DNA from 2 places in the Rhizobium sp. YAF28 genome. Region 2 is predicted to be linked to the other one. Evidence: predicted binding sites of a transcription regulator. Region 2 holds the regulator's gene; the other holds the start of a gene.
The links. Region 2 encodes PhoB, which activates phosphate uptake and scavenging genes when phosphate is short. Its sites were predicted from a motif close to TGTCATNNANCTGTCAT; they were not measured.
Positions count from the first base shown of each region.

Region 1: the regulator PhoB is predicted to act here: its motif matches at 2,203-2,219, upstream of AB4Z13_RS05080 (acid phosphatase).

Region 1 covers NZ_JBFRCX010000002.1:164,675-169,074, forward strand. Annotated here, with positions in the region: gene AB4Z13_RS05065 (MarR family winged helix-turn-helix transcriptional regulator) at 1-243, opposite strand, end outside; gene AB4Z13_RS05070 (organic hydroperoxide resistance protein) at 372-794, shown strand; gene AB4Z13_RS05075 (cytochrome-c peroxidase) at 852-2,150, opposite strand; gene AB4Z13_RS05080 (acid phosphatase) at 2,362-3,906, shown strand; gene AB4Z13_RS05085 (aldo/keto reductase) at 3,970-4,400, opposite strand, start outside.
Region 2 covers NZ_JBFRCX010000004.1:326,820-331,219, reverse strand. Annotated here, with positions in the region: gene AB4Z13_RS11670 (GcrA family cell cycle regulator) at 1-93, shown strand, start outside; gene AB4Z13_RS11665 (pyrroline-5-carboxylate reductase) at 398-1,186, shown strand; gene phoB (phosphate regulon transcriptional regulator PhoB) at 1,383-2,066, opposite strand; gene phoU (phosphate signaling complex protein PhoU) at 2,198-2,911, opposite strand; gene pstB (phosphate ABC transporter ATP-binding protein PstB) at 2,956-3,771, opposite strand; gene pstA (phosphate ABC transporter permease PstA) at 3,786-4,400, opposite strand, start outside.

The sequences.
Region 1 (4,400 bases), on a different contig from region 2:
CGTGCCGGAATCGAGATCGAGCTGCTCGCCGATCGTCTTGACTGGCAGTTCGGCCTTTTCCCATAGCACTAGCATGACGAGATATTGCGGATAGGTGAGGCCCACCTTGTCGAGTATGGGCTTATAGGCGCGGGTAAAGGCATGCGCTGTCGCGTAGACCGCGAAACAGAGCTGCTTCTCCAGCCGCTTTTCCTCTTCCGGTATTTCCATCACTTTCGCAGGTCTCGCTTTCATCTCTGCCATCCCTAGAGGTCTTCATTGTCCTCTTTTCAAATTCCGAATGCAATTTGCAAAATTCACTTGCGTACAATTTAATTGGGCGTTATTAAAAACTCAACCCGAACGAACGGGGCCAACCACAGGAGATTGTTATGCCTATTCTCTATACGACCAAAGCTTCCGCCACCGGTGGCCGCGCAGGCCGAGCCGTTTCCGAAAACGGTGTTCTCGACGTCACGCTGACCGTGCCGAAGGAACTCGGCGGCGACGGCGCAACGGGCACCAATCCCGAACAGCTCTTTGCGGCCGGTTATTCGGCCTGCTTCCTCGGTGCTTTGAAATTTGTGGCCGGCAAGGAAAAGGTCAAGATTCCCGAGGAAACCACTGTCTCCGCAACCGTCGGCATCGGCCCGCGTGAGGATGGCGGCGGCTTCGGTATCGAAGTAGCCCTGACCGTCAACATCCCGGGCGTCGACCGCGAAACCGCTGAAAAGCTCGCTGCGGCGGCCCACATCGTCTGCCCTTACAGCCACGCCATGCGTACCTCGACCGAAGTTCCGGTCACGGTTGCCTGATTACTTGCAGCACCAATGAATAAAGGCCGGGGCATTGCTCCGGCCTTTTCTTTTGAATTAATGCGCCGCCTGCTGCGTCGGGCCGGGCAGTTGGTCCGCATCTGTCAGCGTGCCCAAGAAGGCGACGATGTCGTCGATTTCCGATTCCGTCAGCGCCGGCGGGTCGCCGGGCTTGCGGCCGAAGGGCGGGTCCTGATTGAGATTGTCCCAATAGACCTGCGGAACATCGTCATATTTGCGGATCGTGCCATCGGCATTCTTCGGATACCAGCGGCCGGGATCGCTGTCGCGCGTAGCGTAGAAGGAGACGACGTCACGCAGCGAATGGAAGTAGCCATTGTGGAAGAAGCTCTTCTTCAGCGCCACATTGCGCAACGTCGGCGTGCGGAACAAGCCGCAATAGTCCGGCCGGTTCCTGAAGTCGGCACGCTGAGGGCCGCAGAGGCCGAGATCGTGATAATCAGGGTCGCTGTTGGCGGGGATCGCCATGTTGCGCGGCACCGCCAGCCCGAGGAAGCCGAAGTCGGAAAATTGCGGCGGCTCGCCGTCGTTGGCGGGCTCGCTCAAATGACAGCTCGAACAGTTTCCCTTGGCCGGATCCTCGAAGAGTTCACGCCCATGCATCTCCTGCGCAGTCAGTGTCCCCTTGCCGGCAAGGAAGGCGTCATAGCGGCTGGTGTAGGGGTAGAAATCCGCGCCGCTCTGCTCGAAGGTGCTGAGAGCCTCGACCGCACCCTGGAAAGCATCCTTGGCATTACCGAATATGTCCTGGCCGAAAATCTCCCGGAAATCCTCCGCATAGACCGCCTTGCCGAGCGAGGCGACGACCTGGGCCTCATCCTTGTTGCCCATTTCGAAAGGCGAAAGCAGGGGGATCTTCGCCTGATCGTAACCGTGGTCCACGCGCCCGTCCCAGGTCAGGCCACCTGTTGGCCCGTTGTCGACGCTCTCGTCGCCTTCGTCTTCGGAATCGTAGAAATGCTCTGTGAACGAGGGTATCGCCTGCAGGTAGCGCAAGGTTGGCACGGCGCGCAGTCCCGGCTGGTCCATATCCGGCCCGCCCATTTCGATCGGCGTCGCGGAAGACGGGGCGAAGCCGTGATGCGGATCGTGGCAGGAGGCGCAGGCCTGCACGCCGGAGGCGGAAAGCGACGTGTCGGAGAACATCTTGCGGCCGAGTTCCGTCAGCGCTTCGGCGCGGACATAGGCTTGCGCCCGTGACATGGGGCCGGGATGCACACCGCCGGCAACGGCCGCGCTGCTTTGCCGCAGGGGCAGAATGGCAAAATCGAGCGCTGTCGCTGCCAAACCGAGCGCCAAGCCAGACCGGAGGAGCCAGATAATCTTCGTCGCCATGTCAGGGATTCCAATGGGTTAACATTGTGGGCCCTCATGATCGAACCTGACTGCAACAGATTGATGACGCGCGCGTACCGGCCGCAGCCGCAACCCGTCCGATGTCACAAAGTTGATAGATGGCGGGAATAGCGTCTCGCCTGCGCTTGGCCATTCCACGTCCGCCCGGCGCCCCTCTAGCCACGCCCCCTTAGCCATGAGGTATCCCGCCATGACCAGACTGAATCTCCTCCGCAATCTTTCGCTGGCCGGCTCGGCCATGCTGCCGCTGGTATCAGCCGCGGCCGCCTATGCAGCACCCGCCGGTATGGACAAGATCCAGAATATCGTCGTCATCTACGCTGAAAACCGCAGTTTCGATAACCTCTATGGCAGCTTTCCGGGCGCCAACGGCCTTGCCAATGCAAGCGAAAGCCAGGCACGGCAGCTTGATCGCGACGGCGCGCCGCTCGCCGAACTGCCGCCTTCCTGGGGCGGCCTGACCGCCAAGGGTGTCACGCCCGCCATCACCGAGGCCCAGTCCGCTCACCTCGCCAACGCCGTCTTCTCGATCGACGATCCCAAGGGTTTTGCCCAGACGACAAACGTCATCACCCGCGACCTCTGGCATCGTTTTTATCAGGAGCAGATGCAGATCGACGGCGGCAAGAACGATAAGTTCGTCGCCTGGGCCGATTCCGGTGGCCTCGTCATGGGCCATTATGACGGCTCGATCCTGCCCATGTGGCAGGTCGCCAAGAAATACGTCCTTGCCGACAATTTCTTCCAGGGCGGTTTCGGCGGCTCTTTCTTCAACCACTTCCAGCTGATCTGCGCCTGCGCGCCCTATTATACGGATGCCGACAAGAGCCCGGCCAAGCCGACGATCGCCAAGGTCGATGCCGACGGCATTTCGCTGACCGTTGCCGACAACGGACCGAAATCCGCCCTCGAAGGTGCTCCGAAATTCGTCTCCGACGGCAACCTCACACCGGATTTCTACGCGGTCAACACCATGCAGCCGCCTTATCAGCCGAGCGCCAACGCCCCGGCCAAGGACGGCGATGCAGCCTATGCCGATCCCTCGCAGCCGAACACCCTGCCACCGCAGCACGAGATTACCATCGGCGACCTGCTGTCGCTGAAGGGCGTCACCTGGGCATGGTATAGCGGCGCTTGGCAGGCAGCACTCGATGGCAAGAATGCCACGCCGGTGCCCAACTTCCAGTTCCACCACCAGCCCTTCAACTACTTCGCCAACTATGCGCCGGGCACGGCCGCCCGCGCCGAGCACCTGAAGGACGGCGGCCTAGGCGGCGAAGCCTTTATCAAGGATATCGACGACGGCAAGCTGCCGGCCGTTTCCTTCTACAAGCCGCAGGGCAACCTCAACGAACATGGCGGTTACGCCGATGTTTCGAGCGGCGACCAGCACCTCGCCGATCTGGTCTCGCATCTCGAAAAGAGCCCGCAATGGGAGCACATGCTGGTCATCGTCACCTATGACGAAAACGGCGGTTTCTGGGATCACGTCGCTCCGCCGAAGGCCGACCGCTGGGGCCCGGGCAACCGCATACCGGCCTTCATCATCTCGCCCTACGCCAAGGGCGGCATGGTCGATCACACCCAGTATGATACGACTTCGATCCTGCGCCTGATCACCGCCCGTTACGACCTGCCGGTGCTGCCGGGCCTGCTCGCCCGCGATAAGGCGTTGGCGCTGAACAGCGAGGCGCCGATGGGCAACCTGACGGCAGCGCTTGATCTGTCGCGCTGATCGTCGCGACAACGCTATGTCTTCTCCCCACAGGTTGGGGAGAAGACTTCGACTTCCGGATGTTTATCCGTTGAGCGCCCGCATGCCGATTTCGCCGTAGCGATCTCCGACGGCGCGGGGCAGGGCCCTGGCGATTTCCTCGAGATCCTGTGGTGTAAGATCAACGCCAGCCGCTCCAAGATTCTCGTCCAGTCGCGCGCGGCGGCGGGTGCCGGGAATGGGCACGATATTTTCGCCCTGAACCATCACCCAGGCGAGAGCCAGTTGCGCCGGTGTTGCGCCCTTGCGGCGCGCAATCTCTTCGAACAGGGCGACGAGCTCGAGATTGCGCTTGAAATTTTCACCCATGAACCACGGCGAGGTCCGCCTGTAGTCATCGGGCGTGAGTTCATCGACGGACTTGATCGCGCCGGACAGGAAGCCGCGTCCGAGCGGCGAATAGGCCACGAGCCCAATCCCGAGTTCACGAAGCGTCTGCAACACGCCGCCTTCCG
Region 2 (4,400 bases):
GACTCCCCGGATTCCTCGCCCTATTGCAACTATCACCAGCGCCTCGCCTACCAGCCGGTCAGCGAACGCCGCAAGGCTGTCCGGGTCGCCTGACCCGCGATCTTCCAACAGACGCAACGTACCATCACCCCTCCTCGCCTATGCGCGGAGGGGTGATTTTTTTAGCCGGCACAGGAGGACTGGAAAACCGCTCCTGACCACGACTATCTGCCGGAGGCCGATCTCTGCCGGTCGTTCACCATGCCTGACAATGCGAAGTTACGTGGCCAACACCACCGATGTGTTTCAGCCCCAGGCTGGCATGGAACGGTGGTCATGGCGCTGTAACGCGATTTTCTGATGCAGATGCGGTATTCTCGTGGAGTAGCACGGCGCAAACAGTCGGTCAGGGGTGCCAATGGAGATCGATCCAAAGCGGATGACAATGGGGTTCGTCGGGACGGGCACGATTACCGAGGCCGTCGTCACCGGATTGGGCAAGACAGCGTTTCGCGACACACCGATCGTGCTGTCACCGCGCAGCGCAAGCGTCGCCGCCCGCCTTGCGGCGGCAAACCGGAATGTGTCGATCGCTTTGGGGAACCAGGATGTTCTCGACCGATCCGATCTCGTATTTGTGGCGGTGAGGCCGCAAATTGCCGAGGAGGTCATCCGCTCGCTCCGATTTCGGCCGGGCCACCATGTCATCAGCTTCGTCGCGGCCACGCCAATGGATCAACTGCTGGCGTGGATCGATCAGCCAGTTCGCCTGAGCCTGGCAATTCCACTTCCGTTCATCGCAGATCTTCAGGGCGCGACTGCGATCTACCCGCCCGACGAGGTTTCCCACGCCCTCTTTTCGGCGCTCGGAACGGCGATCCAGGTTGAAAACAGACCTGAGTTCGAACTTCTCGCGGTGGCGAGCTGCCTGATGGCCACCTATTTCGGCATCCTGGACGCGACGTCGACCTGGCTGCAGAGCCAAGGGCTTTCGAGAACGGCTGGCGACGCCTACCTCCGTCAATTGTTTTCCGGCCTCGCCCATGCTGCCCGTTCGAAACCTGTCGCGAGTTTTGATGAACTCATCGGCGAGCATTCGACCAAGGGCGGATTGAATGAACAGGTGCTCGAAGACTTTCGCGATTTCGGTGGCGCTGTGGCTCTGCAAAAGGCTCTTGATCGAGTTCTTGCACGCATTCGTCTGTAGAAAGCAAACCCTCTTGAAGTTCGCTTTCGGCGCCTAGTGTCGGCTTCCAGAAGAAGCTGTGCTTCGCCGAGACAGGTCGCTTCAAGCTCGACGGACAGGGCGGGCCTACCCATCGCTGTTTCTTCAGAAGGACACCAGATAAGCAAACGGGCCGCCCGGCAAGCGAGCGACCCGTCTGGACCTCCGATCACTCGGATCAGGCTTCCATGGAATATCCCGCGCCGCGGACGGTGCGGATGACATCCTGCATGTTGGAGAAGTTCAGCGCCTTACGCAGGCGCCCGACATGGACGTCGACGGTACGTTCGTCCACGTAGATATCGTGGCCCCAGACGCCATCCAGAAGCTGCGAGCGGGAGAAGACCCTGCCCGGCGACGACATCAGGAATTCGAGCAGGCGGAATTCGGTCGGGCCGAGGCGCACTTCGCGGCTCTTGCGATGAACGCGATGGGTTTCGCGATCGAGCTCGATATCACCACACTTCAGAACGGTGGAGAGAACCTCCGGACGGGCGCGTCGCAGCATCGCCTTGACGCGGGCAACGAGTTCCGGCGTGGAGAAGGGCTTGACGACATAGTCGTCCGCGCCGGTCGAGAGACCGCGAACGCGTTCGCTCTCTTCGCCGCGTGCCGTCAGCATGATGATCGGCAGGCGCTCGGTCTCCGGCCGCATGCGCAGCCGGCGGCAGAGTTCGATGCCGGAAACGCCCGGCAGCATCCAGTCAAGGATGAGCAGGTCCGGCGTGCGCTCCTGAAGCCGGATTTCGGCCTCGTCGCCACGGAGGATCGTATCCACCTCGAAACCTTCAGCCTCGAGGTTGTAGCGGAGAAGCACACTCAGCGCCTCTTCATCTTCAACAACTGCAACTCTTGGGATCATGCGTGTCAGTCTCCTAATGCATGATCCTTAAACCGGGGGTGATTTAAGCAACGGACCATGCAGAAACTTGGAATTGGCTGCGACCTTTGCGCGCCCCAGCGCAGGGCGCGCACGCAATTGGCAGGTCCGGATTACTCCGTCACCGCACCGACGGTATTGGAGCTGTCGTCCTTCGGACGCTCACCCTCCGGCTGGGCGCCGGTTGCCATGTAATAGATCGTCTCAGCGATGTTGGTCGCATGGTCGCCGATGCGCTCGATGTTCTTGGCGCAGAAGAGAAGATGCGTGCAGCTCGTGATGTTGCGCGGATCTTCCATCATGTAGGTGAGGAGTTCGCGGAACAGCGAGGTGTACATCGCGTCGATCTCGTCGTCGCGCTCGCGGATGGACTTGGCCTTGTCCGCAGAACGCGTCGTATAGACGTCGAGCACTTCCTTGAGCTGGACGAGCGCCAGTTCGGAGAGATGCTCGAGACCGCGGGCGAGCTTGCGCGGAACGCCGGTGCTCTGGACGGCGATGACGCGCTTTGCGGTGTTCTTGCCGAGGTCGCCGACACGCTCGAGGTCGGCGGCGATGCGGATCGAACCCATGATCTCGCGAAGGTCGGAGGCCATCGGCTGGCGACGGGCGATCGTGACGATCGCCTTGTCGTTGATTTCGCGTTCCGCGTGATCAAGGATCACGTCGTCGGAAATGACCTTCTGGGCGAGCGCAGTGTCGCCGTTGACCAGCGCACGGACGGCCTCGCCGACCATCTGTTCGGCAAGACCACCCATCTCGGAAATGCGCCGGGACAGGAATTTCAGATCGTCATCGTAAGCGGAAAAAATATGTGTCGATGCCATGGGGCTTTGTCCTCGAAAATCGGGAAGGCTTCACATCGCCAAAATCAGCCGAACCGGCCCATGATATAGTCCTGGGTGCGCGGATCGTCGGGATTGGTGAACATCTTGTCGGTGTCGTTTTCCTCGACCAGGTTGCCGAGGTGGAACATGGCCGTACGCTGTGATACGCGCGCGGCCTGCTGCATGGAATGCGTCACGATGACGATGGTGTAGTTTTCACGCAGCTCATGGATCAGCTCTTCGACCTTGGCAGTCGCGATCGGGTCGAGCGCCGAGCAGGGCTCGTCCATCAGGATGACTTCCGGGCTGACGGCAACGGCGCGTGCGATGCACAGACGCTGCTGCTGACCGCCGGAAAGGCCGGTGCCGGATTCATGCACGCGATCCTTGACCTCATTCCAGAGGCCGGCGCGCTGCAGGCTCGTCTCGACGATCTGGTCCAGGTCGGCCTTGGATTTGGCGAGGCCGTGGATGCGCGGTCCGTAGGAGACGTTTTCATAGATTGTTTTCGGGAACGGATTCGGCTTCTGGAACACCATGCCGACACGGGCGCGGAGTTCGACGACGTCGATGTCAGGATCGTAGATATCGTCGCTGTCGAGCGTGATCTTGCCGGTGACGCGGCAGCCATCGATCGTGTCGTTCATGCGGTTCAGCGACCGCAGGAAGGTGGACTTGCCGCAGCCCGACGGGCCGATCAGGGCGGTCACGGTGTTTTCGCGGACGTTCAGATTGACATCGAAAAGCGCGCGCTTCTCGCCGTAATAAACGGAGACATCCTGTCCGATCATCTTATACGGGACGTTGCTCATTTTCTGGTCCAGCGCCTTCTCAACTGCAGCTTCCGTCAACATGTTCATGATCTCTACTCCGTTTACCAGCGGCGCTCAAAGCGACGACGCAAGAGGATAGCTCCCATGTTCATGACGATCAGGAACAGGAGCAGGACGATAATGGCACCCGAGGTTCTTTCCACGAATGCGCGCTCGGCTTCGTTGGCCCACATGTAGACCTGAACCGGAAGCGCCGTGGAGGGATCGAGTGGACTGCTCGGCGCCTGGGCGACGAAGGCGACCATGCCGATCAGCAGCAGCGGCGCAGTTTCGCCGAGTGCGTGGGCAAGGCCGATGATCGTGCCGGTCAGGATGCCGGGCATTGCAAGCGGCAGCACGTGGTGAAACACCATCTGCATCTTCGAGGCGCCGAGGCCGAGGGCAGCCGCGCGGATCGACGGCGGCACGGCACGGAGCGCTGCACGCGTGGCGATGATGATCGTCGGCAGCGTCATCAGCGTCAGCACCAGGCCGCCGACCAGCGGTGCCGAACGCGGCAGGCCGGCGAAGTTGATGAAGACCGACAGGCCGAGCAGACCGTAGACGATCGACGGGACGGCGGCGAGGTTGTTGATATTGACCTCGATCAGGTCCGTCAGCTTGTTCTTCGGCGCGAATTCCTCAAGGTAAATCGAGGCAGCGACGCCGATCGGCAG